DNA from 2 places in the Modicisalibacter sp. genome. Region 2 is predicted to be linked to the other one. Evidence: predicted binding sites of a transcription regulator. Region 2 holds the regulator's gene; the other holds the start of a gene.
The links. The regulator LexA, encoded in region 2, represses DNA repair genes until DNA is damaged. The targets are predictions, from matches to a motif close to TACTGTNTANNTANACAGTA.

Region 1: a site for LexA is predicted at 6,548-6,567, ahead of recA (recombinase RecA). Genes of this name have one in related genera too.

What each region holds. Positions count from the first base shown of each region.
Region 1 covers NZ_JBSREH010000033.1:118,451-133,766, forward strand. Annotated here, with positions in the region: tRNA gene ACTCB7_RS10950 (tRNA-Ser) at 1-93, opposite strand; gene csrA (carbon storage regulator CsrA) at 269-466, opposite strand; gene ACTCB7_RS10960 (aspartate kinase) at 679-1,929, opposite strand; gene alaS (alanine--tRNA ligase) at 2,044-4,653, opposite strand; gene ACTCB7_RS10970 (regulatory protein RecX) at 4,937-5,395, opposite strand; gene recA (recombinase RecA) at 5,405-6,472, opposite strand; gene ACTCB7_RS10980 (CinA family protein) at 6,593-7,132, opposite strand; gene mutS (DNA mismatch repair protein MutS) at 7,296-9,884, shown strand; gene fdxA (ferredoxin FdxA) at 10,078-10,401, shown strand; gene eno (phosphopyruvate hydratase) at 10,890-12,185, opposite strand; gene kdsA (3-deoxy-8-phosphooctulonate synthase) at 12,263-13,117, opposite strand; gene ACTCB7_RS11005 (CTP synthase) at 13,125-14,780, opposite strand; gene ACTCB7_RS11010 (cupin domain-containing protein) at 14,905-15,316, opposite strand, start outside.
Region 2 covers NZ_JBSREH010000025.1:67,058-82,373, reverse strand. Annotated here, with positions in the region: gene ACTCB7_RS08665 (mechanosensitive ion channel family protein) at 1-148, opposite strand, end outside; gene nagZ (beta-N-acetylhexosaminidase) at 150-1,184, opposite strand; gene ACTCB7_RS08655 (L,D-transpeptidase family protein) at 1,256-1,774, opposite strand; gene ACTCB7_RS08650 (TetR/AcrR family transcriptional regulator) at 1,777-2,436, opposite strand; gene lexA (transcriptional repressor LexA) at 2,633-3,274, shown strand; gene dinB (DNA polymerase IV) at 3,291-4,337, shown strand; gene purU (formyltetrahydrofolate deformylase) at 4,343-5,194, opposite strand; gene ACTCB7_RS08630 (ribonuclease J) at 5,417-7,000, shown strand; gene ACTCB7_RS08625 (H-NS family histone-like protein) at 7,158-7,451, opposite strand; gene moaA (GTP 3',8-cyclase MoaA) at 7,617-8,609, opposite strand; gene moaE (molybdopterin synthase catalytic subunit MoaE) at 8,606-9,058, opposite strand; gene moaC (cyclic pyranopterin monophosphate synthase MoaC) at 9,061-9,867, opposite strand; gene ACTCB7_RS08605 (uracil-xanthine permease family protein) at 10,029-11,273, opposite strand; gene upp (uracil phosphoribosyltransferase) at 11,416-12,045, opposite strand; gene ung (uracil-DNA glycosylase) at 12,168-12,860, opposite strand; gene gpt (xanthine phosphoribosyltransferase) at 12,889-13,389, opposite strand; gene ACTCB7_RS08585 (adenine phosphoribosyltransferase) at 13,476-14,024, opposite strand; gene ACTCB7_RS08580 (NCS2 family permease) at 14,024-15,316, opposite strand, start outside.

The DNA of each region.
Region 1 (15,316 bases), on a different contig from region 2:
TGGCGGAGAGAGAGGGATTCGAACCCTCGATAGGGCTATAAACCCTATACTCCCTTAGCAGGGGAGCGCCTTCAGCCACTCGGCCATCTCTCCCTCATCAACACGGCGCGTAGATTACCGATTTTACTGGGCCTTGTCCACCCTTGTGGCAATTTTTCTGTCGGCGGTCCGGCGGTGGGGCCATGCGACAGGCTCCCTGCTGCTCCGAGAGATCGAAATTGCGGGGTAACGCCGATCATGCTGACTGACTCGCGATCCCCCGCCTCGATCAGGTTTCGACCTCTCCGCTGTCGCTTTCCGTCCGCTCGCGCTGAATACGCTGATAGATTTCCTCGCGATGCACGGAAACGTTCTTCGGTGCGTTGACGCCGATTCGGACCTGGTTCCCCTTGACCCCCAGCACGGTGACGGTAATTTCGTCACCGATCATGAGTGTCTCGCCGACTCGGCGGGTCAGGATGAGCATGGCTGATCTCCTTTCAGACTTCTTCCAACGGGGTGCGCAACAGCTATGGTCCATAGAAGAAGCGCGGCGCTGATTATGCGCCAAACGCTCCTTGCGGGCCAACAACGCGGCCAATGAGACCTCATCGTCACGTTGAATGAAAGCCCTGCTATGGACCGTGTGTATCCTTACACCCCTACAGCGTAGAACCACTTGCGGGTCCTATGCATGGCTCACTCGCTTTCCACGCGATCCTTGTCGAGTCCGAAGGCTTCATGCAGGGCACGAACCGCCAGCTCCATGTGCTTCTCGTCGATCACCACCGAGATCTTGATTTCCGAGGTGGACACCATGCGAATGTTGACGTTCTCCTCGGCCAGCACGCGGAACATCTTGGAGGCGACACCGGCGTGGGAGCGCATGCCGACCCCGACCAGGGAGACCTTGGCGATGTTGTCGTCGGCGCGCAGCTCCCCTTCGCCCAGCGCCGGAATCACCTCATTCTGGAGAATCCGCTGGGTCTGCTTGAAGTCACTCTTGGCGACGGTGAAGGTAAAGTCGGTGTAATTGCCGGTCGGCGCCACGTTCTGGACGATCATGTCCACTTCGATATTGGCATCGGCGATCGGGCCGAGAATCTTCGAGGCCACCCCCGGGATATCCGGCGTGTTGAGCAGGGTGAGCTTGGCTTCATTGGCCGTGAAGGCGATACCGGAGATCAGCGGTTCTTCCATGGAATCCTCTTCTTCATCTGAATCAGCGACGATCAGGGTGCCGGGGCCATCCTCGAAACTGGACAGCACACGCAGCGGCACATTGTACTTGCCGGCGAACTCGACGGCGCGAATCTGCAGGACCTTGGAGCCCAGGCTGGCCAGCTCGAGCATCTCCTCGACGGTGATGCGCTCGAGGCGCCGGGCCCGGGAGCACACCCGCGGGTCGGTAGTGTAGACGCCGTCGACATCGGTGTAGATCTGGCACTCATCGGCCTGGAGCGCCGCGGCCAGCGCCACCCCGGTGGTGTCGGAGCCGCCGCGACCCAGCGTGGTGATGTTGCCCTCCTCGTCGACGCCCTGGAAGCCGGCGACCACGACCACCTTGCCGTCGTTCAGGTCCTCGCGCATCTCATCGGTCTCGATGCGCTGGATCCGCGCCTTGGTGTGGGCGCTGTCGGTGAGGATGCCCACCTGCGAACCGGTGTACGAGGTCGCCGGCACGCCCAGCTTGTGCAGGGCCAGGGCCATCAACGAGATGGTGACCTGCTCACCGGTGGAAACCAGCATGTCCATCTCGCGCGGCGTGGGCTCGTCGTTGATCTCGTTGGCCAGCCCGACCAGCCGGTTGGTCTCGCCGCTCATCGCCGAGACGACGACGACCACCTGATGGCCTTCGTCACGGAACCGCTTGACCTTCTCGGCCACGGCCTTGATGCGCTCGACCGAGCCCACCGAGGTACCGCCGAATTTCTGTACGTATAGCGCCATGAGTTGCCTATCCGTGTTGGAACATGAATGGAAAACCCTTCGCCGGCCGGAGCGCACGGCCCCGACCATGAGAAAGGGCCGGTGACATCCTGCCACGCGGCCCTTGCGAAACACTCAGCCCAGTTGCTGGGCGACCCAGTCGGGCACGCCGGCCAGGGCCGACGGCAGGGCCTCGGGGCGACTGCCCCCGGCCTGGGCCATGTCGGCGCGCCCGCCGCCCTTGCCGCCGACCTGCCCGGCGACATGATTGACCAACGCCCCGGCCTTGACCCGTCCGGTCAGGTCATCGGTGACCCCGGCGATCAGGCTGACCTTGCCGGCGTCCGCATCGGCCACGCCGAGCACCAGGATGCCGGAGCCCAGCTTGTTCTTGAGCTGGTCCATGAGGGTGCGCAATTCCTTGCCGGAGACACCCTCGAGCTGCTTGGCCAGTACCTTGACGCCCGCCACCTCACGAGCCTCGGCGAGCACGTCGTTGCTGGCCGCGCTGGCCAGCTTGGCCTTGAGCCGCTCGAGCTCCTTCTCCATCGTCCGGTTGCGCTCGAGCAGGGCATCGATGCGCGATTCCACCTGCTCGGGCTTGGCGCGAAGGCGCTCGCCGATTCGCGCCAGACGCGCCTCCTGATCGCGGAAGTAGGCCAGCGCGCCTTCGCCGGTGACCGCCTCGATGCGACGCACACCGGCGGCGATGCCGGTCTCGGCGAGGATGTGGAAGGCGCCGATGTCGCCACTGCGGGCCACGTGGGTGCCGCCGCACAACTCGACGGAGAAGCCGTCACTGCCGATGGTCAGCACCCGCACATCCTCGCCGTACTTGGCCTCGAACAGCGCCGCGGCACCGCGCGCCTTCGCCTCGTCGAGCGACATGTGCTCGATGCCCGTCGCGGCATTGGCGAGGATCTCGCGATTGACGATGGCCTCTACCTCGGCCAGCTGCTCGGCGCTCAGCGCCTCGAAGTGGCTGAAGTCGAAGCGCAGCCGTTCGGCGGTGACCAGCGAGCCCTTCTGCTGGACGTGGTCACCCAGCACCCGCTTGAGCGCCTCGTGGAGCAGGTGGGTGGCCGAGTGGTTGCGCATGGTCGCCGCCCGCAGCGAGGCATCCACCCGCGGGGCGACGTGACCGCCGACCTCGAGCACGCCCTCGACCATCACCCCGTGGTGCAGATGATGCCCGGCCTGCTTCTGGGTGTCGGTCACCTGGAAGCGCGCACCGTCGGCCTCGAGATAACCGGTGTCGCCGGCCTGGCCGCCCGACTCGCCGTAGAAGGGGGTGCGATCGAGGACCACCACCCCCTTCTGTCCAGCCTCCAGCGCCGCCAGCGCATTGCCCTCGCCATCGACCAGCGCGGTGATCCGCGCCTCGTCCTCGAGCCGGTCGTAGCCGGTGAAGGCGGTCTCACCCTCCACCTCGATCGCCGCGCTGTAGTCGGCACCGAACTGACTGGCCGCCCGGGCCCGCTCGCGCTGGGCCTCGAGCTCGCGCTCGAAGCCCGCCTCGTCGAGGGTCACGCCACGCTCACGGCAGATGTCGGCGGTCAGGTCGAACGGGAAGCCGTAGGTGTCGTAGAGCTTGAAGATGGTCTCGCCGGCCAGCACCTCGCCGTCGAGTTCCCCCAGCGCCGCCTCGAGCAGGCCCATGCCGTGGTCGAGGGTGCGCGCGAACTGCTCCTCCTCCTTGAGCAGGACCTTCTCGATCTGCTCGCGAGCCTTGCTCAGCTCCGGGTAGGCCCCGCCCATCTCGGCGTCGAGTGCCGCCACCAGCTTGTGGAAGAACGGCTCGCGGGCGCCGAGCTTGTGGCCATGGCGCACCGCGCGGCGGATGATCCGGCGCAGCACGTAGCCGCGCCCCTCGTTGGAGGGCAGCACGCCGTCGACGATCAGGAAGGCACAGGAGCGAATGTGGTCGGCGATCACCCGCAGCGAGGGCGTGGTGATGTCATCGTGGCCGATGATCTCCGCCGCCGCCTTGAGCAGGTTGGCGAACAGGTCGATCTCGTAGTTGGAGTGCACGCCCTGCATCACCGCGGCGATGCGCTCGAGTCCCATGCCGGTGTCGATCGACGGCTTGGGCAGCGGCGTCAGGGTACCCGAGGCATCGCGATCGTACTGCATGAACACCAGATTCCAGATCTCGATGTAGCGGTCGCCGTCCTCTTCCGGGCTGCCGGGAGGGCCGCCCCACACCTCGGGGCCGTGATCGAAGAAGATCTCCGAGCTCGGGCCGCAGGGGCCGGTGTCGCCCATCTGCCAGAAGTTGTCCTCGTCGAGTTTGGAGAAGCGCTCGGGATCGACGCCGATCTCGTCCTTCCAGATGCGCTCGGCCTCGTCGTCGCTGACGTGGACGGTGACCCACAGCTTGTCGGCCGGCAGGCCCAGGCGTTCGGTGAGGAAGGTCCAGGCGAAGCGGATCGCCTCGCGCTTGAAGTAGTCACCGAAGCTGAAGTTGCCCAGCATCTCGAAGAAGGTGTGGTGGCGCGCGGTGTAGCCGACATTGTCCAGGTCGTTGTGCTTGCCGCCGGCGCGCACGCAGCGCTGGGCCGAGGTCGCGCGGACATAGGGGCGCGGATCACGGCCAAGGAAGACATCCTTGAACGGCACCATGCCGGCATTGGTGAACAGCAGGGTCGGGTCGTTCTCCGGCACCAGCGAGCTCGACGGCACGATGGTGTGGCCCTGCTCCTCGAAGAAGGTCAGAAAGGCCTGTCTGATATCTGCGCTTTTCATAGCAAATCCGTGGCAATGTGCGTTAGGGCGCTGCGGCCATGGCAGTCACTCGACGCCTCGACACCGAACGTGCGCGAAGCGAGCCGGAAGATGACGGGAACAGGCCGCCCTGAGCCGTCGCAAGGCGCTCTAGTATAACGCGTTCAGCGGGGGACTAAAGACGCCGCCGTCAATGGCGGCGCGAGGGCGCCGATGCCGCGTCGCATCGGGACGGGGAAGGAGACCCGTGTGAGAAAGGGGGCGTCGGGGTTGGCCGGCGCCCAGGCTCGGGCGAAGAAGGGAGTCAGGTTTCGTGCCAGGCATGGGCCAAGGCGTGGTGAACCTGGTCGGCGTCGAAGCCGCGCCCGGCCAAAAAGCGCTGGCGGCGCGCCCGCTCTCGGGCCCCGTCACCGGGACCGTCGAAGCGCTTGGCCAGCACCTCGCAGGCCAGTGCATGCCAGTCGCAGTCGGCGTCGCCCAGGGCCGCGCCGATCAGTGCGCCATCCACGCCGCGCCGGCCGAGTTCGGCGCGGATCTTGACCGGCCCCTGGCCGCGCTGGATGCGGCTGCGCACGAAGTGCTCGACGAAGCGCGCGTCCGACTGCAGCCCCTCCTCGGCCAGCCGGGCGAGGGCCGCCTCGACCGCCGCCGGCTCATGGCCCCTGGCGGTCAGGCGGGTGCGCAGCTCGGCGGCGGCGTACTCGCGACGCGCCAGCAGGCGGATGGCGTCGTCGCGCGGCGTGGCAAGCGAATCCGGGGTCATGACGGCCGCCTAGATGAGTTCGTCACGATCCTCGAGCGGTGTCTCGACCGCTTCGGCCTCGCCTTCCTTGGCCTTGGGCTCCGGCGTGTTGAGTAGCTGGGCGCGGATCTGGCTCTCGATCTCCTCCATCACCGCCGGGTTGTCCTCGAGGTACTGGGCGGCATTGGCCTTGCCCTGGCCGATCTTGCTGCCCTGGTAGCTGTACCAGGCGCCCGCCTTGTCGATCAGCTTGCACTGCACGCCCAGATCGACCACCTCGCCGGCATGATAGATGCCCTTGCCGTAGAGGATCTGGAACTCGGCCTGGCGGAACGGCGGCGAGACCTTGTTCTTGACCACCTTGACGCGGGTCTCGTTGCCCGTCACCTCGTCGCCCTGCTTGACCGAGCCGGTACGGCGGATGTCCAGACGCACACTGGAGTAGAACTTCAGCGCGTTGCCGCCGGTGGTGGTCTCGGGGCTGCCGAACATCACGCCGATCTTCATGCGGATCTGGTTGATGAACACCACCATGCAGTTGGCGTTCTTGATGTTGCCGGTGATCTTGCGCAGCGCCTGGGACATCAGGCGGGCCTGCAGGCCGACGTGGGAGTCGCCCATCTCGCCCTCGATCTCGGCCCGCGGCGTCAGGGCCGCCACCGAGTCGACGATGATCACGTCGACCCCGCCGGAGCGCACCAGCATGTCGCAGATCTCGAGGGCCTGCTCGCCGGTGTCCGGCTGCGAGACCAGCAGGTCGTCGATGTTGACGCCGAGCTTCTCGGCATAGCTCGGGTCGAGGGCGTGCTCGGCGTCGATGAAGGCGCAGGTCTTGCCCTGCTTCTGCGCCTCGGCGATCACCGACAGCGTCAGGGTGGTCTTGCCCGAGGACTCCGGCCCGTAGATTTCCACCACGCGACCGTAGGGCAGCCCGCCGATACCCAGCGCGATGTCCAGCCCCAGCGAGCCGGTGGAAACGGCCGGCATGGCCACCCGGGGCGCGTCGCCCATGCGCATCACGGCACCCTTGCCGAACTGGCGCTCGATCTGGGACAGCGCGGCGTTGAGCGCCTTGGTGCGATTGTCGTCCTGTGCCATGAAAGGCCTCCTGAAAACCCGTGAAAGCAGCGCCGGCGACCCGGGCGGGACAAGCCGCGAACCGCAGCCCGCCGACACTGTATGATTGACCAGTATTATGACGAAAAAAACCGCGCTCGCCTATCCCTGCGTCGCCCGCGTCGCACCGCTGTCGGCCGCGCCCAGGGCCTCGAGCAGCCCGCTCAGCGCCCGGTGCACGGCCTGCTCGCGAACGGCCCGGCGGTCGCCCGTGAAATGCCGGCATTCGCTGCGGCAGGCCCGGGTGTCGCCCCACGCGAACCACACCGTGCCGACCGGCTTTTCGGCACTGCCGCCGCCGGGGCCGGCGACGCCACTGATCGCCACCGCCAGGTCGGCGCCGCTCTCCCGGCAGGCCCCGGCGACCATCGCCTCGACGGTCTCGCGGCTGACCGCGCCCCGTTCGGCCAGGATCGCCGCCGGCACTCCCAGCAGCCGTTGCTTGGCGGCATTGGAATAGGTGACATAGCCGGTCTCGAAGCACGCCGAACTGCCGGCGATATCGGTGATGGCGCTGGCCACCCCGCCGCCGGTACAGGACTCGGCGGTGGTGAGCGTCACCCCCCGCTCCAGACAGCACCGCTGCAGGCGCTCGGCGAGCGCCCCGATCGTCAGGTGCGACAACGTCTGCTCGCGATTCACCGCATCTCTCCCCCCGTGCATGCGCCGTCAGCTTAGCAGATGCCGCCACCCCCGTGCGCCGCCCCGGCGGTCTGTCGACCCGCGCGCCGACTGCGCTAGAATGGCCGGCCACGATCGCCGTCTTCGACGGATGTGCCCACGCCACAGGGAAGCCTCCAACGCCATGCCAGACGCGGTTGCCAGCCAATCGACCAGCCATACGCCGATGATGGCCCAGTACCTGAAGATCAAGCGCGAGCACCCCGACGTGCTGCTCTTCTACCGGATGGGCGATTTCTACGAGCTGTTCTACGACGACGCCAGGCGTGCCGCGCAGCTGCTCGACATCACGCTCACCGCGCGCGGCCAGTCGGCGGGCGCGCCGATCCCCATGGCCGGCGTACCCTACCACAGCGCCGAGGGCTATCTGGCGCGACTGGTCAAGGCCGGCGAATCGGTGGCGATCTGCGAGCAGATGGGCGATCCGGCGACCAGCAAGGGGCCGGTGGAGCGCCAGGTGGTACGCATCGTCACCCCCGGCACCCTGCACGACGAGGCGCTGCTCGACGCCCGGCGCGACAACCTGCTGCTGGCCCTGCACGCGCAGGGCGAGCGCTGGGGGCTGGCCTGGCTGGAACTCTCCAGCGGGCGCTTCAGCGTGCTGGAGGTCGACGGCGAGGCCGACATGCTCGCCGAGATTCACCGTCTGGCCCCCGCCGAACTGCTGGTGGCCGACGGCACCGAGCTGCCGCCGGCCCTCGCCGAGCGCCCCGGGCTGACGCGCCAGAGTCCCTGGCTGTTCGATCACGACACGGCGACCCGTCTGCTGTGCGACCAGTTCGGCGTCGCCGACCTGCGCGGCTTCGGCTGCGCGCATCTGGAGTGCGCGATCACCGCCGCCGGGGTACTGGTCGACTATGCCCGCGACACCCAGCGCTCGCGCCTGCCCCACGTCACCGCGCTGGGCGTGGAGAGCCGCGACGAATCGGTGGTGATCGACGCCGCCAGCCGCCGCAACCTGGAGATCGACACCAACCTCGGCGGCGGCAGCGAGAACACCCTGGCCAGCGTGCTCGACACCACCGCCACGGCGATGGGCTCGCGGCTGCTCAAGCGCTGGCTCAATCGCCCGCTGCGCGGCCGCGACCAGGTCGTCGCGCGCCAGGGCGCCGTGCAGCGCCTGCTCGACAGCGAGCGCTACCTCGACCTGCGCGAGACGCTAAAGCACATCGGCGACGTCGAGCGCATCCTCGCCCGCGTGGCGCTGCGCAGCGCCCGCCCGCGCGACCTGGCCCGCCTGCGCGATGCGCTCAACGCCCTGCCCGAGCTGCAGGCGAGCCTCGCCACGCTCGAGGAGGGCTCCGCCCTGGACGCGCTCAAGCGCCATATTCGCCCCTACCCGGAACTCGCCGAGACCCTGACGCGCGCCCTGGTCGAGAGCCCGCCGGTGGTGATCCGCGACGGCGGGGTGATCGCCGAGGGCTTCGACGCCGAGCTCGACGAGCACCGCGGCCTGGCCGAGCACGCCGGCGACTACCTGGTCCGGCTGGAGACCCGCGAGCGCGAACGCACCGGGCTGGCCGGCCTCAAGGTCGGCTACAACCGCGTCCACGGCTACTACATCGAGATTCCCCGCGCCCAGGCCCGCGAGGCGCCGGCCGACTACATCCGCCGCCAGACGCTGAAGAACGCCGAACGCTTCATCATCCCCGAGCTCAAGGAGTTCGAGGACAAGGCGCTGTCCGCGAAGTCCCGCGCCCTGGCCCGCGAGAAGCTGCTCTACGAGGGGCTGCTCGACACCCTGGGCGCCGAGCTGGACGCCCTGCAGGCCAGCGGCCGCGCCCTGGCCGCGCTCGACGTGCTGGCGGCCTTCGCCGAACGCGCCCTGGCGCTCGACCTGGTGTGTCCGCGGCTCGCCGAGACGCCCGGCCTGACCATCCACGGCGGACGCCACCCGGTGGTCGAGCACGTTAGCGATGCCCCCTTCGTGCCCAACGACCTGCAGCTCGATCGCGAGCGCCACATGCTGGTGATCACCGGCCCCAACATGGGCGGCAAGTCGACCTACATGCGCCAGGCGGCGCTGATCGCCCTGCTCGCCCACTGCGGCAGCTTCGTGCCGGCGGACAGCGCCGAGATCGGCCCGCTGGACCGCATCTTCACCCGCATCGGCTCCAGCGACGACCTGGCCGGCGGGCGCTCGACCTTCATGGTCGAGATGACCGAGACCGCCAGCATCCTGCACAACGCCACCGCCGAGAGCCTGGTTCTGATGGACGAGATCGGCCGCGGCACCAGCACCTTCGACGGCCTGTCACTGGCCTGGGCGAGCGCCGAACATCTGGCGGGCGTGCGCGCCCTGACCCTGTTCGCCACCCATTACTTCGAGATGACCGCGCTGGCCGAGCAGATCGACGGCGTGAGCAATGTGCACCTGACCGCCGCTGAACACGGCGACGGTATCGTCTTCATGCACCGTGTCGAGGAAGGCCCGGCCAGCCAGAGCTACGGCCTGCAGGTGGCCCAGCTAGCGGGGGTGCCCGCCGCCGTGGTCGCCCGGGCCCGCGAGAAGCTCACCGGGCTGGAGCAGCAGGAGATCGACCAGAGCCAGCGCCCGATCCGGGCCGACGACACGGCGCCGGCGCCGCAGCAGCCCGACCTGTTCGCCAGCGCCCGGCATCCGCTGGTCGACGAGCTCGGTGAACTGGCGCTGGACGAGCTCTCGCCACGGCAGGCGCTCGAGCTGCTCTATCGCTGGCGCGAGCGGCTCTAGGCGGCACGGCGAGCGGGCATGACCTCATGCGCAATCGTTCGATCGCCCCGCTTGCCGCTCCCGGCGGGCCGCGACTAGAATGAGCCAACTTAGAATAGGGCCTTATAATAGCCCCGTCATTTATAACCAGCCATGACCGACTGTACCGGACATGTCGGTCGCCTCCGACCCGCCATGATCCGAGGGAGACACCATGACATTCGTCGTCACCGAAAACTGCATCAAGTGCAAATACACCGACTGCGTCGAGGTCTGTCCGGTCGACTGCTTCTACGAAGGGCCGAACTTTCTGGTGATCCACCCCGACGAATGCATCGACTGTGCACTGTGCGAGCCGGAGTGCCCGGCCGAGGCCATCTACTCCGAGGATGAACTGCCCGACGACCAGCAGGAGTTCATCGCGCTCAACGCCGAACTCGCCGAGGAGTGGCCCAACATCACCGAGAAGAAAGATCCGCCGGCCGACGCGACCGACTGGGACGGCAAGCCCGGCAAGAAGCCGCTTCTCGAGCGCTGATCGGTTCCCGCCCCGGGCCCGCCTCGGGGCGGACAGGCAACGAAAAAAGGCGGCCGCTGGCCGCCTGATCCCGAAACAATCCCTTTCGGGCAACATCCTCTGCCCGCTTCCCTCGGCCCCTTCCCTGCCCCGCATGGCGTCCTGCCAGGCGCGACGGACCGTTGTGCATCCCATGGCATTCCACCGTATCCCGCGGCGTCCTGCCTTCGCGAACCGAGTTCGCTTTCCCGTATCCCTCGGACATTTTGCCGCATCGCAGGATTGCCACAACCGGGGTAGCGGACGGCGGCAGCGCGAATGAACCGCAATCCGGACGGAATAAGCCTTAAGAACAATAAGTTAAATCACACAAGGTCCGTGGGCATGCGACATTGCCCACCCCGGCGGACAGGCCGTGTAGGAGATCGCTTACACGCGACATGGATAAGGACTGACAGGCGGGAAGCGCCGCCGGCTGGCCGGCGGCGCGGTGAGACCTGATGGAGCGTTCAGCCCTGGCCCTTGATGGCCTTGAGGCCGGGGTAGCGGGCCTTGTCACCGAGCTGCTGCTCGATCACCAGCAGGCGGTTGTACTTGGCGACACGGTCGCTGCGGCACAGCGAGCCGGTCTTGATCTGGCCGGCGGAGGTCGCCACTGCCAGGTCGGCGATGGTGGTGTCCTCGGTCTCGCCGCTGCGATGCGAGATCACCGCGGTGAAACCGGCGTCCTGGGCCATGCGGATGGCGTCGAGCGTCTCGGAGAGCGAGCCGATCTGGTTGAACTTGATCAGGATGGAATTGCCGATCTGCTCGTCGATACCGCGTTTGAGAATGCGCGTGTTGGTGACGAAGAGGTCGTCGCCGACCAGCTGCACCTTGTCGCCGAGCTTCTCGGTCAGCGCCTTCCAGCCGTCCCAGTCGGACTCGTCCATGCCGTCCTCGATGGAGACGATCGGGTAATCGTCGCACAGCCCGGCCAGGTAGTCGGCGAAGCCGGCGGCGTCGTAGGACTTGCCCTCGCCCGCCAGGTTGTACTGGCCGTCCTGATAGAACTCGCTGGAGGCACAGTCGAGCGCCAGGGTGATGTCCTTGCCCAGGGTATAACCGGCCTGCTCGACGGCCTCCTTGATCACCGCCAGGGCCTCGGCGTTGGACGCCAGGTTGGGCGCGAAGCCGCCTTCGTCGCCTACCGCGGTGGACAGGCCGCGACCCGCGAGCACCTTCTTCAGCGCATGGAAGACCTCGGCGCCCATGCGCAGCGCCTCGCGGAAGTTCGGCGCGCCCACCGGCTGGATCATGAACTCCTGGATGTCGACGTTGTTGTCGGCATGCTCGCCGCCGTTGAGGATATTCATCATCGGCACCGGCATCAGGTACTGCCCCGGCTGGCCGTAGAGCTCGGCGATGTGCGCGTACAGCGGCACGCCCTTGTCCACCGCCGCGGCGCGGGCCGCGGCCAGTGACACGGCGAGGATGGCATTGGCACCGAGGTTCGCCTTGTTGTCGGTGCCGTCGAGCTCGAGCATGGCGTTGTCCAGCGCCCGCTGGTCGCTCGCGTCCATGCCGATGAGCGCCTCGCGGATGCGGCCGTTGACCGCCTCGACCGCCTTGAGCACGCCCTTGCCCAGGTAGCGGCTCTTGTCACCGTCACGCAGCTCCAGGGCCTCGCGGGAGCCGGTGGAGGCCCCGCTCGGGGCACAGGCCACGCCGTGGGCGCCATCGTCGAGCGTCACCTCGGCCTGCACTGTCGGGTTACCCCGGGAGTCGAGGACCTCGAGGGCCTGGATATCGACAATCTTGCTCATCGTGAATCGTCCTTTGTCAGCGTTGAGAGTAGCGGTTTCACGGCTCCGCGATGGTGACCTGTCGCGCGGCAGGCGGTTCAGTCGATCGACAGCGGCGCGAATCCCTTGACCAGCTCATCGAGCGCCTTGAGCTGAGCGAGGAAGGGCTCGAGCCGGTCGAGCGGCAATGCACAGGGCCCGTCGCACTTGGCGTTGTCGGGATCGGGGTGGGCCTCGAGGAACAGCCCGGCCAGCCCCACGGCGACCCCGGCACGCGCCAGCTCGGCGACCTGGGCACGACGCCCGTCGGCGCTGTCGGCGCGACCGCCGGGTCGCTGCAGGGAGTGAGTGACGTCGAAGAACACCGGATGGCCGGTCTGCTTCATGTCACCGAAGCCCAGCATGTCGACCACCAGATTGTTGTAGCCGAAGCTCGAGCCACGCTCGCAGAGAATCACCCGATCGTTGCCGGCCTCGCGGCACTTGTTGATGATGTGGCGCATCTCGTGCGGGGCCAGGAACTGCGGCTTCTTGATATTGATCACCGCGCCGGTGCGCGCCATCGCCACCACCAGGTCAGTCTGGCGGGCCAGAAAGGCCGGCAGCTGGATGACGTCGGCAACCTCGGCCGCCGGCTCGGCCTGCCAGGGCTCATGGACGTCGGTAATCACCGGCACGCCGAAACGTGCCTTGATCTCGGCCAGCCACGCAAGGCCGGTTTCCAGCCCGGGACCGCGAAAGGAGTGGATCGAGCTGCGATTGGCCTTGTCGAAACTGGCCTTGAAGACGTAGGGCATGCCCAGCCGGCGGGTCACGTCGACATAGGTTTCGGCGACCTCGAGGGCCAGCTCGCGGGATTCCAGCACGTTCATGCCGCCGAACAGCATCAGCGGCAACGAATTGCCGGCCCTGAGGCCGGCAAATTCGAGGGTCTTCGGCGTGATGTCGGACATCGGCGCTTCAATCCTGGGTCGGGGACTGGGCGCGCTGGCGCTTGGTCTTCTGCTCCAGCGCGGCGTTGACGAAGCCGGTGAACAGCGGGTGGCCGTCGCGCGGCGTGGAGGTGAACTCCGGATGGAACTGGCAGGCCACGAACCACGGGTGTTCCGGCAGCTCGATCATCTCCACCAGGGAGTTGTCGACGCTCTTGCCGGACACCACCAGCCCGGCCTGTTCGAGCTGCTCGACGAACTGGTTGTTGACCTCGAAGCGGTGACGATGGCGCTCGGTGATCGCATCCATGCCGTAGGCCTCGCGAGCCTTCGAGCCGGCCTGAAGATGGCAGACCTGGCCGCCCAGGCGCATGGTCCCGCCGAGATCGGAGGCCTCGTCGCGCAGCTCGATCCTGCCCTCGGCGTTGACCCATTCGGTGATCAGGCCGACCACCGGGTGCCGCGTATCGTGGGTGAACTCGGTGGAGTTGGCGTCGTCCCAGCCGGCCACGTGGCGGGCGAACTCGATCACCGCCACCTGCATGCCCAGACAGATGCCGAGGTACGGCACACCGTTCTCGCGGGCATAGCGGGCGGTGGCGATCTTGCCTTCCACGCCGCGCTCGCCGAAGCCACCGGGCACCAGGATCGCGTCCTTGCCGGCCAGACGTTCGGTACCGTGGCGCTCGATGTCCTCGGAATCGATATAGTCGATGTTGACCTTGATGCGGGTCTGGATGCCGGCGTGGATCAGCGCCTCGTTGAGCGACTTGTAGGCGTCGAGCAGCTCCATGTACTTGCCGACCATGGCGATGTTGATCGACTTGAGCGGATTGAGCTTGGCGTCGAGCACGTGGATCCACTCGGCCAGATCGGCGGGGCCGGCCTCGAGACGCAGCTTGTCGCAGACGATCTCGTCGAGACCGTGCTCGTGGAGCATCAGCGGGATGCGATAGATGGTGTCGGCATCCTGCAGCGGCACCACGGCGCGCTCCTCGACGTTGGTGAACAGCGCGATCTTGCGCCGCTCGCTCTCCTCGAGCTCGACCTCGCTGCGGCAGATCAGGATGTCCGGCTGGATGCCGATCGAGCGCAGCTCCTTGACGCTATGCTGGGTCGGCTTGGTCTTGGTCTCGCCGGCGGTCTTGATGTAGGGCACCAGCGTCAGGTGCATGAATAGCGCGCGGTTGGCACCGACTTCGCTGCGAATCTGGCGAATCGACTCGAGGAACGGCAGCGACTCGATGTCGCCCACCGTGCCGCCGATCTCCACCAGTGCCACGTCGAAGTCCTTGCCGCCCTCGTAGACGCGGCGCTTGATCTCGTCGGTGATGTGCGGAATCACCTGCACGGTGCCACCCAGATAGTCGCCGCGGCGCTCCTTGCGCAGCACGTGCTCGTAGACCCGGCCGGTGGTGAAGTTGTTGCCCTGGGTCATCTTGGTGCGGATGAAGCGCTCGTAATGGCCCAGGTCGAGATCGGTCTCCGCGCCGTCTTCGGTGACGAACACCTCGCCGTGCTGGAACGGGCTCATGGTGCCCGGATCGACGTTGATGTACGGATCCAGCTTGAGCATGGTGGCCTTGAGGCCACGCGCCTCGAGAATCGCCGCCAGCGAGGCCGACGCGATGCCCTTGCCGAGTGAGGACACAACGCCGCCGGTCACGAAGATATATCGTGTCATGGAGAACCTGTTGAAACGTGATCAGTATGGCCTGGAGGGACGAGGCCCGGATGGGACGCCAGAATAGCAGATTCGCCCGGCGCGCTCAATTTGCCCACGCGACCCGCCACGCCCTCCCCGGCGATCACTCCGGGGCAGGCCACCAGCGCGCCATCTCGCCGCCCAGCGGGTCGCGAGCCGGTTGCGACACCTCGGCGATGCGCGCCACCGCGGCGTCGTGCCGGGCCGGGTCGGCACCGATCAGGTCGAGCGTCGGCTGGTCCTCGGGATAGGCGGCCAGCAGCAGGAAGTCCTCGCTGGCGTCGCGCTGGCAGTGCCCGGTGCCGGCGGGCAGCACCAGCACGTCGCCGCGACGCACCTCGACGTCACGTCCCGCCTCGCCGCCCAAGCGCAGCAGCCCCCAGCCGGAGAGCACCCCGAACGCCTCGTGCGCGGTGGAATGGTAATGGTGATAGTCAAACACCTCGCCGCGCCAGCTGGCGGGCCAGCCGCTGGCGGCGAAGCGCGCACCGAAGCGGGCCGCCAGCCGTTCGCGA
Region 2 (15,316 bases):
GCCACTGGGCCGCACGCCAGATCACCAGCCGCGTGAAGCCGTCGGCCAGCAGCGCCGTGGCGAGTATCACCAGCGGCGTCACCAGCGCGGTCGGCAACGACACATGGCGACTCACCCACTGCTCGAGCGGCGCCAGCACCTCCAGCACGTCAGTCCTCCCGTGGGGCCGGGTCGGTCTCGATCAGCCCTTCCAGCCGGGCATGAATGCGCCGCCAGCGCGACAGGGCCGGCAGCGAGGCCAGGTCGGGGCGCGCCCGACTGTAGCGCAGCCGGGCCGGCCGCTTGGTGGTACGGCCGACACAGGCGTCGAGTACCGCCTGCGCGGCCGGGCGGTCGTTGCAGACCAGCACCATGTCGCAGCCGGCTCCCAGTGCCTCGCGGGCCCGCTCGGCGGGACCGCCGGCCACGTGCGCGCCGGCCATCGACAGGTCGTCGGAGAAGATCGTGCCCTTGAAGCCCAGATCCTCGCGCAGCATGCCCAGCCAGCTCGGCGAGAAGCCCGCCGGACGGGCATCGAAGGCCGGGTAGACTACATGGGCGGGCATGATCCCTTCCAGGCGCCCGGCCAGCGACGCGAAGGGGATCAGGTCATGCTCGCGCAGTGCCTGCAGCGAACGCGGGTCTTCGGGCAGCTCGTGATGCGAATCGGCGGCGACCCCGCCATGGCCGGGAAAGTGCTTGCCCACGGCCACCATGCCGGCCTCGTGCAGCCCGTCGACGAAAGCCCCCGCCATGGCCGCCACCGCATGGGGATCGCGGGAGAAACTGCGGTCGCCGATCACGCTGGACACCCCGGCATCGACATCGAGCACCGGCGCGAACGTCAGATCCAGCCCGCACGCCGCCATCTCCAGACCGATCAGCCAGCCCGCATCGTGGCAGAACTGCCGCGCCCGCTCCGGGTCGTCAACATAGCAGCGTCCCAGCCGGCCCATCGACGGCAGCCGGGTGACGCCCTCACACAACCGCTGCACGCGCCCGCCCTCCTGGTCGATGGCCAGCAGCAGATCGCCACGCAGGCGACGGATCGCGTCGCACAGCCTGCGCACCTGGGCGGCATCGACGATATTGCGCGCAAAGAGGATGACGCCCCCGACCTCGGGACGTTGCAGCAGCTCGCGCTCCTCGCGCGTCAGGGTGGTGCCTTCGAGATCCAGCATCACCGGACCGATGGGTTGGGTCATAAGCGATGTCCTTGCCCGTGAAGGGGGCCGATTCTAGACCAATGGCGTAGTCGACGACAGCGTATCCGTGTTCACGCGTGCAGCCAGACCGGCGTACCGGGCGGCGCCAGCTCGCCCAGCCTCAGCAGGGTCGCGTCACGCAGCCGGATGCAGCCGTGCGAGGCGGGATACCCCATCGGCTCGCTTTCCGGCGTGCCGTGCAGGTAAATATAGCGGCGCTGGGAATCGACGCTGCCGCCGCGATTGAGGCCCCGCTCGAGACCGCAGAGCCAGAAGATGCGTGTCAGGATCCAGTCACGCTCGGGATGCTCGGCGGCCAGGGCCGATGAGTACACCTCGCCGGTAGGCCGACGGCCGCGGAACACGCAGCCCACCGGCTGGCCGTCGCCGATCACCGCGCGTATATAGTGCCAGCCCAGCGGCGTCCCCCCGCTGCCCTCGGCCTGGCCGGCCCCGGCAGCGGCCGTGGAGACGGCGTGCGCTTCCAGACACTCGCGGCCGCACCAGACGTTGAGCGCCTGACGCGCCACATCGACCTCCAGCCACACCCCGTCTTCCGGCGGCAGGGTTTCCAGTCGCGGCGTGGCCAGGCTCATACCGCCACCGCCTGCGGCGGCTCGGGAAGCGGCGCATTCATGCCGGCCACCACCACCGGGCGCAGGCGACGAATCAGGTCGCGTACGCTGACATGCTCCCCGTAGTCCTTCTCGGCGATGTCGCGCAGCGCGTCCAGCCCCGACAGCGTGAAGATCACCGTGCCCAGCATGAAATGCAGGCGCCAGAAGCGTTCGGCATCCGGCAGCTCCGGCGTGGCCCGGCGCACCAGTTCGGTGAAGCGGGTGAAGACGCTGCCGTAGTGCTGCTGAATATAGCCGCGCAGGTGCCCCTGGGCCTGGGTGTAGGCCAGCCCCAGCAGCCGCATGAAGACCTTGAGACTGTTGCGCTCGGCGGGCACTTCCAGCACCGTCCGCGCCATGCTCTCCAGCAACACTTCGAGCGGGATCGGGCGGCCATCGTACTCCCGCTCGAGCGCGTCCAGGGTTGCATGGAAACGCTCGGTGAAGGGATCCAGGTAACGTGCGAACACGGCCTGGATCAGCGCCTTCTTGGAGCCGAAATGGTAGTTCACGGCCGCGAGATTGACCTTGGCCTTGCTGGTGATGGTGCGCAACGACGTCTCGGCAAAGCCGCGCTCGGCGAACAGCACTTCGGCGGTGTTGAGAATGCGAGTCACCGTGTCGGTCTGAGCCATGCTATATCCCTGCCTGCTGATAAACGGCTGTTTGAAACGTTATTGGAATTCTACTCGGCTTACCAAAAGACAACAATCCGTGGCGTTTCAAACACGCTCGCGCGGCCCCGCGCCTCACCGCTCGCAATTACTGGATACAATGCCATGCTGTATACTTAGCCACATACTCACATCGCCAGCGACCAGCGGAGGCCGCATGACCCGCTCTCTCACCCCGCGCCAGCAGAATGTCTATGACTTCATCGTCAAGACCATGAACGAGCTGGGTTATCCGCCGACCCGCGCCGAGATCGCCCGGGCGTTGGGCTTTCGCTCGCCCAACGCCGCCGAGGAACACCTTCGCGCGCTGAAGCGCAAGGGCGTGATCCGCATGATTCCGGGCACGTCGCGCGGCATTCGCCTGCCGCCACAGGAGGCGGAAGCCGCCCCCGACGGCGAGCCGGGCCTGCCCGTCATCGGCGAAGTCGCCGCCGGCAGCCCGATCCTCGCGGCCGCCCACATCGACCGCTACTGTCCGCTGTCCCCCGACTTCTTCTCGCCCCGCGCCGACTACCTGCTGCGCGTGCGCGGCCTGTCGATGCGCGACGTGGGAATCCTCGAGGGCGATCTGCTCGCGGTACACCGCACCAATCGCGTTCGCGACGGCCAGATCGTGGTCGCCCGGCTGGAGGATGACGTTACCGTCAAGCGCTTCCAACGCCGGGGTCATCACGTGACCCTGCTGCCCGAGAACACCGATTTCGACCCGATCGAACTCGACCTGCGCCAGGACTCTCTGGAAATCGAAGGCATCGGCGTCGGCGTCATCCGTGGCGGCAACGGCCAGGCGCTCAACTGAGTCGCGAGCCCCGCGCATGCGCAAGATCCTGCATGCCGACTGCGACTGCTTCTATGCCGCGATCGAGATGCGCGACAATCCCGCGCTGCGCGACATCCCGCTGGCGATCGGCGGCACGGCGGCCCAGCGCGGCGTCATCGCCACCTGCAACTATCCGGCGCGCGCCTTCGGCATCCACTCGGCGATGCCCACGGCACGTGCCCTGCGGCTGTGCCCGGACCTGACCCTGCTGCCACCGGACTTTCCCCGCTACCGCGAGGTGTCCGAACGCATTCAGGCGATCTTCCGCGAGCTGACGCCACGAATCGAGCCACTTTCGCTCGACGAGGCCTATCTCGACGTCAGCGAGGTCCGTCGTTTCCGGGGCAGCGCCACCTGGATGGCCCGCTGGCTCAAGGAGGAAACGCGCCGGCGCACCGGCATCACGCTCTCGGTGGGCGTGGCGCCCAGCAAGTTTCTCGCCAAGATCGCCAGTGACTGGGACAAGCCCGACGGCCTGACAGTCATCCCCCCGGAGGCCGTCGAGAACTTCATCACCGAGCTTCCGGTGGACCGGCTTCACGGCGTGGGGCCGGCCACCGCGGCCCGGCTGGCGGCGCTGAACATCGCGACCTGCGCCGACCTGCGGAGCTGGTCGCGGGAGGCGCTCGTCGACCACTTCGGCAAGTTCGGCCAGCGGCTTCACGAGCTAGCCCGTGGCATTGACGACCGACCGGTAAAGACCGAACGCGAGCGCAAGTCGATCAGCGCCGAGACCACCTTCCATCAGGACCTGCCGGACCTCGCGGCCTGCCGGGCGGCCCTGCCTCCACTGATCGAGCGGCTACGGGCACGCCTGGCACGTCACGGCGATCCGGCGATCAAGGGCAGCTTCATCAAGGTCCGTTTCGATGACTTCACGCTGACCACCCTCGAGGCCGCCGGCGCCCAGATGGACACCGAGCATTTCGCGACACTGCTCGAGGCGGCCTGGCAGCGCGGCGCCCGCCCGGTGCGTCTGCTGGGGGTCGGGGCACGGCTGCGGCCGGCGGAGGATGCCCGCCAGCTGCTGCTGTTCTCCTGACTGAATCAGGCGAACACGACGGTCTTGTTGCCGTGGATCAGCACCCGGTCTTCCAGGTGCCAGCGCAGTCCGCGGGCCAGCACGGCCTTCTCGATGTCACGCCCGAAGCGCACCAGATCCTGTGCGGTATGGCAGTGTGAAATGCGGTGCACGTCCTGCTCGATGATGGGGCCGGCATCCAGCTCCTGGGTGACATAGTGACAGGTCGCGCCGATCAACTTGACGCCACGCTCGTAGGCCTGATGATACGGTCGCGCGCCGGCGAACGAGGGCAGGAAGCTGTGATGGATGTTGATGACCCGGCCGGCGTAGCGTTCACACAGCGACGGCGGAAGGATCTGCATGTAGCGCGCCAGCACCACGGCATCGGCTTGTGCCGCCTCGATGCGCTGCTGGGTCTCCTCGAAGGCGTCCGTCTTGTCGGTGGCCGGCACCGGGACATGGTGGAAGTCGATGCCGTGCCACTCGACGAGATCGCGCAGGTCCTCGTGATTGGAAATCACACAGGGAATCTCGCAGTCGAGTTCGTCGGCCTTCCAGCGATAGAGCAGATCCACCAGGCAGTGCGAGGCGCGGGACACCATCAGCACGATACGCTTGCGACGCTGCGAGTCATGGAACGCCCAGTCCATGGAAAACGCCTCGGCGATCGGCGCAAAGGTGGCCCGAAGCGCGTCGGCGTCCACGGCCGATTCGAAGCGAATCTCGTAGCGCATGAAGAAACGCCCGGTAGCCAGATCCGAGTGCTGGTTGGCCTCGGTGATGGAGCCCCCCTGGGCGGCGATGAAATTGGAAACCCGAGCAACGATCCCGACCTGGTCGGGACAGGAAACGACAAGACGATACGAATGAGCCATGAAAGGTCCGCTGTGTCCGCAAGGAAAGGCACTGAAGGCCAACTATTCTAACGAAATCGCGGCCCTGCGCTAACGCGCGTTGTGAGCCCCCGGAACCATCCCGTATAGTGGGGTCCCCATGACAATGCCGTGTCGATGATGTTGCACTCTCGCGTCCAGATCCGCCCCCGCCGCAAGCCACCGCTGTCCTTCCTGCCCCTGGGCGGCAGCGGGGAGATCGGCATGAACCTCAACCTCTACGGCTATCGACACGACTGGCTGGCCATCGATTGCGGCATGATGATCCGCCAGGACCTGCCCGGCGGCCCGCTCCAGGTGCCGGACATCGAGCGCCTTCCCGAGCAGGGCATCCGCCCGCGGGCGCTGTTCATCACCCATGGTCACGAGGACCATATCGGTGCCGCGGCCTGGCTGTGGCCGCACTGGGGCTGCGATATCTATGCCACCCCGCTGGCCGCCGGCCTGCTGCGTGCCAAGTTCGCCGAACGCGGCCTGCCCGACACCGCGATCCGGGTGGTCGCGCCGGGCGAGGCGCTGGGGTGCGGCGCCTTCACGCTGCGCTATCTGCCGTTGACGCACTCGATTCCCGAAAGCTGTTCCCTGCTGGTCACCACGCCCCACCATCGGGTGCTGCATACCGGCGACTGGAAGCTCGACCCCGAACCACTGATCGGCAAGCCGGTGGACCCCGAGCTCTATCGCGCCATCGCGCCCGTCGATCTGGTCGTCGGTGACTCCACCAATGCCTGCGTCCCCGGCACCTCGCGCAGCGAAGGCGAGGTCGCCCGGGCGCTGGAGGGTACGGTCGCCGCATGCGAAGGCCGGGTGATCGTTTCCTGCTTCGCCAGCAACCTGGCTCGCATCCTGGCACTGGGCCACGCCGCACAGCGCTGCGGCCGGCGCGTCGCCCTGATGGGACGCTCGATGCAGCGCATGGTCAGCGTGGCCCGCGGCCTCGGCTATCTGGACGACTTTCCGCCCCTGGTGCCGATCCGCGACGTCGGCTACCTGCCCGCCGATGAAGTGATGATCATCGCCACCGGTAGCCAGGGCGAGCCAAGAGCGGCACTGTCGCGGCTCGCCCGGGGCAGCCACCCCGATCTCGCCCTGCAGACCGACGACACGGTGATCTTCTCGGCCAAGGCCATTCCCGGCAACGAACGCCTGATCGAGCGCCTGCAGGCGGCGCTCACCCGTCTCGGCGTGCGCATCCTGGAAGAAAGCTGCCACCCCGAGCTGCATGCTTCCGGGCATCCCGCGCAGGCGGAATTACGCACGCTCTACGAGTGGATCCGCCCCCGCCACCTGCTGCCGGTACACGGCGAACATCGCCATCAGGAAGCACACCGGCAACTGGCTCGCGAGCTGGGTATCGACGCACCACTGGTGCCCGGCAACGGCGACTGGATTCGTCTGGATGCCGACGGCCTCGCCGTGGAACGCCGCTTGCCCCTGACCCCGCGTATCGTTCATGAAGACAACGTGCGTGACCTGGCAGGGCTGGAGAATCATCCCCGTGCCCGCCATGAACGGGAAGGTGACTTCGCCCTGCTGCTGCCGGTGACGCTTACCGGCTCGGGATGGCAGCGCGTGGGCCGTCTGCTGCTGGATTACACCGGCCCTTCGCCTCTGGACGACACCGCCTTCGCCGACTGGCTCGATGACACCCTGACCCGGCTGGATGCCGAGACACCGGCCGCCCTGCGCGCCCAGCTCCAGGGTCCATTGCATCAATGGCTGGCCGACCACCTGCGGCGCCCCCCCACCCTTCATCTGCAGATCTCGGCGGCGGAAGCCCTTCAGTAGCACGCCCGAGGCCGCATTTCGGCGACCGAAAACCGGCAGCAAGCCATGAAAAAAGCGGGCGATTTTTCGCCCGCTTCGAGGTCTCTTCCACCGGGAAACCCGGCCCGGGTCGAGAGGTCAGGCTGCTACCAAGACCCCTCGCCCCGCCCGTTTCGGCTCAGCTACCGGCCTGCTTGTTCTTCGGCGGTCGACCGCGGCGCCGCCGCGGCTGTTCGCCGACCAGATCATCGAGTGACAACCCGGCATCATTGATCGCCTCGCGAATCTCCTCGAGCTTGCGTGCCTTGACCGACTCTTCTTCCTGACGGCGACGCTCTTCTTCCTGCTTCTGCTCAATGACCTCGTTGATCACTTCGGCCAGTTTGTTGAGTTGTTCCATGCTCAACTGACGCGCGGCGGCCCGCGCCACATTCTTGTTGCGAGCGATCTTTTCCAGGGACTCGGCTGACATCGTCCTCCTCCATACCAGGCTGTGAAATACCGAAAACGGCATGAGTCTGTAAAAAGTATATGGTCGGCGGGGGAATTGGCAAGAAAAGTCGACGCCGACGCCGGGGAAAACTCACGGCATCGGCGCGTTCATCCAGGCAGGAATGACAGCGGCACGTCGGAGTGACTAGCCGCCCGTCATGTTCATGAAGCGAACGATCTGTACGTCGCCGTCGGTCGAGAAATGATGACGTTCGGGCTTGAGCGGCATCGCATCGATGATGCGCTGCTTGAGGGGTTCGATCTCGCCGGGGTGACGCCGCAGTACCTCGCGCAGATCCACCGAATGCTCGTTGCCGAGGCACAGCAAAAGACGCCCTTCCGCCGTGACGCGAACCCGATTGCAGGTATCACAGAAATTATGGCTGTGAGGCGAAATGAAACCGATGCGGACCGGGCTGTCGGGCATCATGAAATAACGGGACGGCCCCAGCGTCGTCTCGGTGGTCGGTGTCAGGGAATAGGCCGTTTCGATCCAGCGCTGCACCTCATCGCTGGAACAGTAGGTCTCCCCCCGCGAGTGATCCGAGACATCCCCCAGCGGCATCTCCTCGATGAAGCTGATGTCCAGACTCTCGCGACGTGCGAAGTTGACCAGATCCAGTACTTCATCGTCGTTGCGGCCGCGCAGGATGACCGCGTTGAGCTTGATGCGTTCGAAACCGGCATCCTGGGCGGCGTGAATGCCGTCGATAACCCGCTGCAGATCCCCGGTACGGGTCAGGCGCCGGAAGCGCTCGGGGTCGAGGGAGTCCAGGCTGATATTGAGCCGATTCATCCCGCCTGCATGCAATGCCCCGGCATGCTTGCCCAGCCCGGCACCATTGGTGGTCATGGCGAAATCGGTCAGACCGTCGAGATTGCCGATATCCGCCACCAGCTTTTCAATACCGCGCCTGACCAGCGGTTCGCCCCCGGTCAGGCGGATCTTTTCGACCCCCAGCTCGGTAAAGGCACGGGCTACCAGAGCCAGTTCCTCGAGCGTCAGCACCTGCGAACGGGGCAGGAACGTCATGTCCTCGCTCATGCAGTAGACACAGCGGAAGTCGCAGCGATCGGTGACCGAAAGCCTGACGTAACGCACCGTGCGCTGAAAATTGTCGACCAGCTGTTGCGTCATGAAGCCTCCCAGCGACGGGCCGCATCGTGATCCGTGGTCCGCTCGGCGACCCAGTAGTCGCCCTCGGCGGTATGCTCCTTCTTCCAGAACGGCGCCCGGGTCTTCAGATAATCCATGATGAAGTGGCAGGCCTCGAACGCCGCCAGCCGATGGGCACTGGCCACCGCCACCAGCACGATCGGATCGCCCGGTGCCAGCCGGCCGACACGATGGATCAGGCGCACGCCGTTCAATGGCCATCGGGACTCGGCCTCGGCGACGATGTCGGCCAGTGCCTTCTCGGTCATGCCGGGGTAATGCTCCAGCGTCAGCGCCGACACCTCGGGGCGCTCGTTGAAGTCGCGTACCAGCCCCGTGAAGCACACCACCGCGCCGATGTCCCGGCGCTGTGCGGTCAATGCCGCCTGTTCGGCGCCGGCATCGAAGGGCGCCGTCTGGACCCGAATCATGTTCAGCCTCCCGTTACCGGCGGAAAGAATGCCACTTCATCCCCGTCGGTCAGTTGTGCCTGCTCGCCGCTCATCACCTGATTGACGGCACACAGCACGCGCTGCTCGCCCAGCAGCGCGAAACGCGCATCCCGCGCCGTCAGCGCGGCCTTGAGTCCGGCAACGTCATTGGACGGCAACTCGTCGACGAGCACCTCGACCTCTCCCACACCGAGCCGTTCGCGCAGCTCGGCCAGGCACTTGACCTGAATGCACGGCTGCGCCGGGCGCGACATCATGCCGATGCCGTTGCCGGCGGCCTCGGCGGCGACCAGCGGCGTCGGTGCCGCTTCGTCATCAGGACGCCGGTAATCCCCGGACTTGCCGCCACGCTTGCTTTCCAGGCGGACATCGCCGATCACCATATCCTTGTCGACCGCCTTGCACATGTCATAGAGCGTCAGACACGCCACGGAGGTCGCGGTCAGGGCTTCCATCTCCACGCCGGTGCGTCCGGCGAGGCGGCACAGCGTCCGCACCTCGACGCAGCCGGCCGCCGCATCCAGCCGAAAGTCGATGCTGACCTTGGTCAGCGCCAGGGCATGACACAGCGGAATCAGCTCATGGGTGCGCTTGGCGGCCTGAATGCCGGCAATCCGCGCCGTGGCCAGCACGTCGCCCTTGGGCATGCCGCCCGCCTCGAGTCGGGCCAGGGTCGCGGCCTGCATGTAAATACGCCCGCTGGCCACCGCTTCGCGCTGGCTGACGGGCTTGTCACCGACGTCGACCATGTGGGCCTCGCCGCGGGCGTTGAGATGGGTCAGGCTCATGTCAGCTCACCGAAGAATTGAAAGATCGGGGTCTCGTTTCCCGACCACCACCCGACCGGCAGTGCTGCCGATTGGACGGTGGCCGGCGGAAACAGGACGTCATACCGCATGATGCCGCCTTGCCCCCGCCGGCGGCAATGCGCGGCAACGTCTCGCGTGCCTCAGGACTCTTCTTCCCTGGCCGGCGGCAGCAGCAGGTTGAGGACGATGCCGACCAGCGCCGAGAGACTCACGCCCTGCAGCGAGAACTCGCCGCTGCCGATCTGCATGCCGCCGATGCCGAACACCAGGATCAGCGAGACGATGACCAGGTTGCGCGAGGCGGTCAGTGCCTGCCCGGCACGCACCAGTGTATTCATGCCGACCACTGCGATGGAGCCGAACAGCAGCGTCATGATGCCGCCCATCACCGGCGCCGGAATGCTCTGCAGCAGGGCGCCGAGCTTGGCGACGAAGGCCAGCACGATCGCCACACAGGCGGCCACGATCATCACCCGCGGGTTGAAGTTGCGTGTCAGCGTCACCGCGCCGGTCACCTCGGAATAGGTGGTGTTGGGCGGACCACCGAACAGGGCCGCGGTGGAGGTCGCCAGGCCGTCGCCCAGCAGTGTGCGATGCAGCCCCGGCTTGACCAGGTAGTCGCGCCGGGTCACCGAGCCAATGGCGATCATGTCGCCGATGTGCTCCACCGCCGGAGCGATGGCCACGGGCAGCATGAACAGCACGGCGGACAGGTTGAAGGTGGGCGCGACGAAGGAGGGCATCTCCAGCCAGGACGCGGCCTTGACCTGGCTGAGGTCGACCACGCCCATGCCCAGCGACAGCAGATAACCGACCAGGATACCGCCCATGATCGGAATCAGGCGCAACAGGCCGCGGCCGAAGACAGCCAGTACCAGCGTCACCAGCAGGCTGATCATGGACAGGGTGATGGCCTGGCCGTAGGCGATGTGCTCGCTGTTCTTACCGGTCGCCATGTCCACCGCTACCGGCGCCAGCGCCAGCCCGATGACCATGATCACCGGTCCGACGACGACCGGCGGCAACAGCCGGTGCAGCCAGCCGGTGCCCTTGAGGCGAATCGCCTGCGAGATCGCCACATAGACCAGCCCCGAGGCGAACAGCCCGCCCAGCGTTGCCGGAATGCCGTAGCTGGCGACCGAGCCCTGGATCGGCGCGATGAAGGCGAATGACGAGGCCAGGAAAACCGGCACGCTCTGGCGGGTCACGGAATGAAAGACCAGAGTGCCGGCACCGGCGGTGAACAGCGCCACGCTGGGGTCCAGCCCGGTCAGCAGGGGCACCAGCACCAGCGCACCGAAGGCCACGAACAGCATCTGCGCACCGGTCACCAGCGTGCGCAGGGGAGAATCGGCGCGAGGCGCCGTGGTTACCGTATCAGTCATTGCAAATCATGCTCCGGTTGTTGTCGGACCGCTCTCTCCAGGGGAGCGGCTAAGCGGCCGGGCTCCCTCCGCAGGCCGCGCGAAAAAACGCCCCAGACGTCAGGGACCCCGGGGCGATAGCGTGACGGCTGTGGAGGGCCGGTCAGCGCGTGCCGAAGATCTTGTCGCCTGCATCGCCCAGACCGGGCACGATATAGCCGTTCTCGTCGAGCCGCTCGTCGATGGACGCGGTGTAGATCTCGACATCCGGATGGGCCTGCTGCACGCGCTGGATGCCTTCCGGCGCCGCCACCAGCACGATCACCTTGATCAGCGGGCAGCCCCGCGCCTTGAGCATGTCCAGGGTGGCGACCATCGAACCGCCGGTGGCCAGCATCGGGTCGATGACGATCGCCAGCCGTTCGTCCAGATCGTTGGTGAACTTCTCGAAGTAGGGCACCGGCTCGAGGGTTTCCTCGTTGCGGTAGAGCCCGACGACACTGATGCGGGCACTGGGAATCAGGTCGGTCACCCCGTCCAGCATACCCAGACCAGCGCGCAGGATCGGCACGATGGTGACCTTCTTGCCCTTGAGCTGCTCGACGTCGATCGGCTGGCCGCTCCAGCCCTGAATGGTCTGCGGCTCCAGCTCGAGATCCTGGGTGGCCTCGTAGGTCAGCAGCTTGGCGACCTCGCCGGCCAGCTCACGGAAGCTCTTGGTGCTGATGTCGGCGGTGCGCATCAGGCCAAGCTTGTGCTTGACCAGCGGATGTTGGATGGCATGAACGCTCATGGCGGGGTCCCTTGCGAGGCAAATTGGGCGGATCGGGACCCGGGGCCCCGAAAAATCGCGCGCCATTCTAGCGCGCCGGGGCCGACGGGTTAAGTCAAACCCGCCGACCGTCCGTCAACGCCTCACGCCGGCACCTCGACCGGCAGCTGCCAGTCGATGGGTGAACGCCCCCGCTCGGCCAGAAAGGCATTGGCGCGGGAAAAGTGTCGCTGACCGAAAAAGCCGCGATGGGCCGACAGCGGCGACGGATGCGGAGCATGCAGCACCAGGTGCCGGTCGCGATCGACGAAGGCGGCCTTCTTCTGGGCGTAGCTGCCCCACAGCAGGAACACCACGCCGTCGCACTGCTCGTTGACGACCTGGATCGCCCGGTCGGTGAAGGTTTCCCAGCCCTGGTTGCGATGGGCGCCGGCGTTGCCGCGCTCGACGGTCAGCACGCTGTTGAGCAGCAGCACGCCCTGCTCGGCCCAGCGCTCGAGAAAGCCGTGATTGACCGGTGTGGTGCCGACGTCGGCCGCCAGCTCCTTGTAGATATTCTGCAGGGAGGGCGGCACGGGCACGCCCGGGCGCACCGAGAAGCACAGACCGTGAGCCTGGCCGGGGCCGTGGTACGGATCCTGGCCGAGCACCACGACCTTCACCCGGTCCAGCGGCGTGAGATCGAAGGCCCGGAACCAGTTCGAAGAATGCGGGTAGATGACCTTGCGCGCCGCCTTCTCGCGGGCCAGGAAGTCACGCAGGGCCTGCATGTACGGTGCGGTGAATTCACCCCCCAGATGGCGGGCCCAGCTGTCGGGCAAGGGAATCTGCGTCATCGTCTGCCTCGTCTGTGTCGCCGGCGACTCAGTCGCTGCGCCCGTCGGCCGGCTGGCGCATCTGCTCGACCAGCGGCTCGACATAGGCGACACCCATGTCCCAGGGGAACTGGATCCAGCAGTCCTGGGCAACCTCGGTCAGGTACTGGTCGACCAGCGGGCGCCCTTCCGGCTTGGCATAGACGGTCACGAAGTGCGCCCTGGGCAGCATGTCGCGCACCGCCCGGGCCGTCCGGCCGGTATCGACCAGGTCATCGACCAGTAGCCAGCCGGCACCGTCATGATCGACGCCCTTGACCACCTCCAGCTCGCTCTGGTCCATGTGGTCGTAACTCTTGATGCACACCGTATCGATCAGGCGCACGTCGAGTTCTCGGGCGATCAGCGCCGCCGGGATCAGGCCGCCACGGGTGATGGCGACGATACCCTTGAAGTCACGCTCGATGAGCTTGTGGCACAGCGCACGCACGTCGCGATGCAGCTGGTCCCAGGACACCGTGAACTGCTGATGGTAACGATCGGCTGACATAGAGGAAGCTACCTGTGAAAGGAAACGCGCCGCCACCGGCTCGCCGAGGCGGCAAGACAGTGGCGGCGCGAGGTCAGGAGGCGACGTCAGTCGCTCTCGAGAAAGGAACACACCGCGAAGACGCCGTGGCCGGCCTCGCGAATCTTCTGCGAACCACCCAGCTCGGGCAGATCGATGATGGTGGCGGTCTCGACCACTTGCCCGCCGCTACGCTGAATCAGCTTGGCGGCGGCCAGCATGGTACCGCCGGTGGCGATCAGGTCATCCATGATCAGGATGCGATCGCCTTCGCGGAAGGCATCGGAATGCAGCTCCACGGTGGATTCGCCGTACTCGAGGGTGTAGGTCTCGCTGATGGTGCGGAACGGCAGCTTGCCCTTCTTGCGCACCGGCACGAAACTGCAGCCCAGCTCATAGGCGACCGGCGCACCGATGATGAAACCCCGCGCATCGATCGCGGCGATAGCGTCGAGATCCATCTCCTGATAGCGATGCACGAAGCTGTCGATCAGCTTGCGGAACGCCGCGCTGTTCTGCAGTACGGGCGTGATATCACGAAAGTTGACCCCCGGCTGCGGCCAGTCGGGCACGGTGCGAATCACGGACTTGATGTAGTCCCCGTAGATACTACTCATCAATGGCCTCCGTCGAGGAACAGGAACTTGGCAATGAACAGCACCGACAACACGACCACGGCCGGGTTGAGATCACGGTGACGCCCGGAGAACAGCTTGATCAGCGCATAGCTGATGAAGCCCAGGGCGATGCCATTGGCAATGGAATAGGTCAGCGGCATGGCCAGGGCGGCGATCAGCACCGGCGCCGCCTCGGTGACGTCGTCCCAGTCGGCATGCGCCAGGCTGCCGCACATCAGCACGGCGACGTAGAGCAGCGCTCCCGCGGTGGCATAGGCGGGGATGGAACCGGCCAGCGGCGCGAAGAACAGGCTGACCAGGAACAGGATGGCAACCACCACCGCGGTCAATCCGGTGCGCCCACCGGCCGCGATGCCCGAGGCACTCTCGATGTAGCTGGTGGTGGACGAGGTGCCCAGCAACGCACCGCTGATGGTGGCCGAACTGTCGGCCATCAACGCCCGATTGAGCCGCGGCAGCTTGCCGTCCTTGTCCAGCAGGCCGCCGCGATGGGCCACGCCGATCAGGGTACCGGCGGTGTCGAACAGATCGACGAACAGGAAGGCGAAGATCACGCTGAGCATGCTGACATCGAGCGCACCGGCGATATCCAGGTGAAAGAGCACCGGTTCGACCGACGGCGGCATCGACACCAGGCCGCCGAACTGATTGTGGCCCAGCAGGATGCCGACCACGGTCACGCCCAGAATGCCGATCATCACCGCGCCGGTGACGCGCAGATAGGACAGTGCGGTGATCACGAAGAAGCCGGCCAGGGTATAGAGCGCCGGCGGCTGGGAGAGATCGCCCAGCGTCAGCAGCGTGGCAGGATGATCGACGATGATGCCGGCGTTTTCCAGGGCGATGATCGCCAGGAACAAGCCGATACCCGCGGCAATGCCCAGCCGCAGCGAGATCGGGATCGAGTTGATGATCCACTCGCGGATACGGAAGATGCTGAGCAGGAAGAAGGTCACCCCGGAGAGGAAGACCGCGCCGAGCGCTACCTCCCAGCTCTTGCCCATGCCCATGACCACGGTGTAGGTGAAAAAGGCGTTGAGCCCCATGCCCGGCGCCAGCGCCACCGGATAGTTGGCCCAGGCCCCCATGATCAGACAGCCGATCGCCGCAGCCAGGCAGGTGGCGACGAACACCGCCCCCTGGTCCATCCCGGCCTGCGAGAGCACGCTGGGGTTGACGAAGATGATGTAGGCCATCGTCAGGAAGGTCGTGATGCCACCGATGACCTCCCGGCGTATCGTGGTATCGTGTTCGTCCAGCTTGAAGTAGTT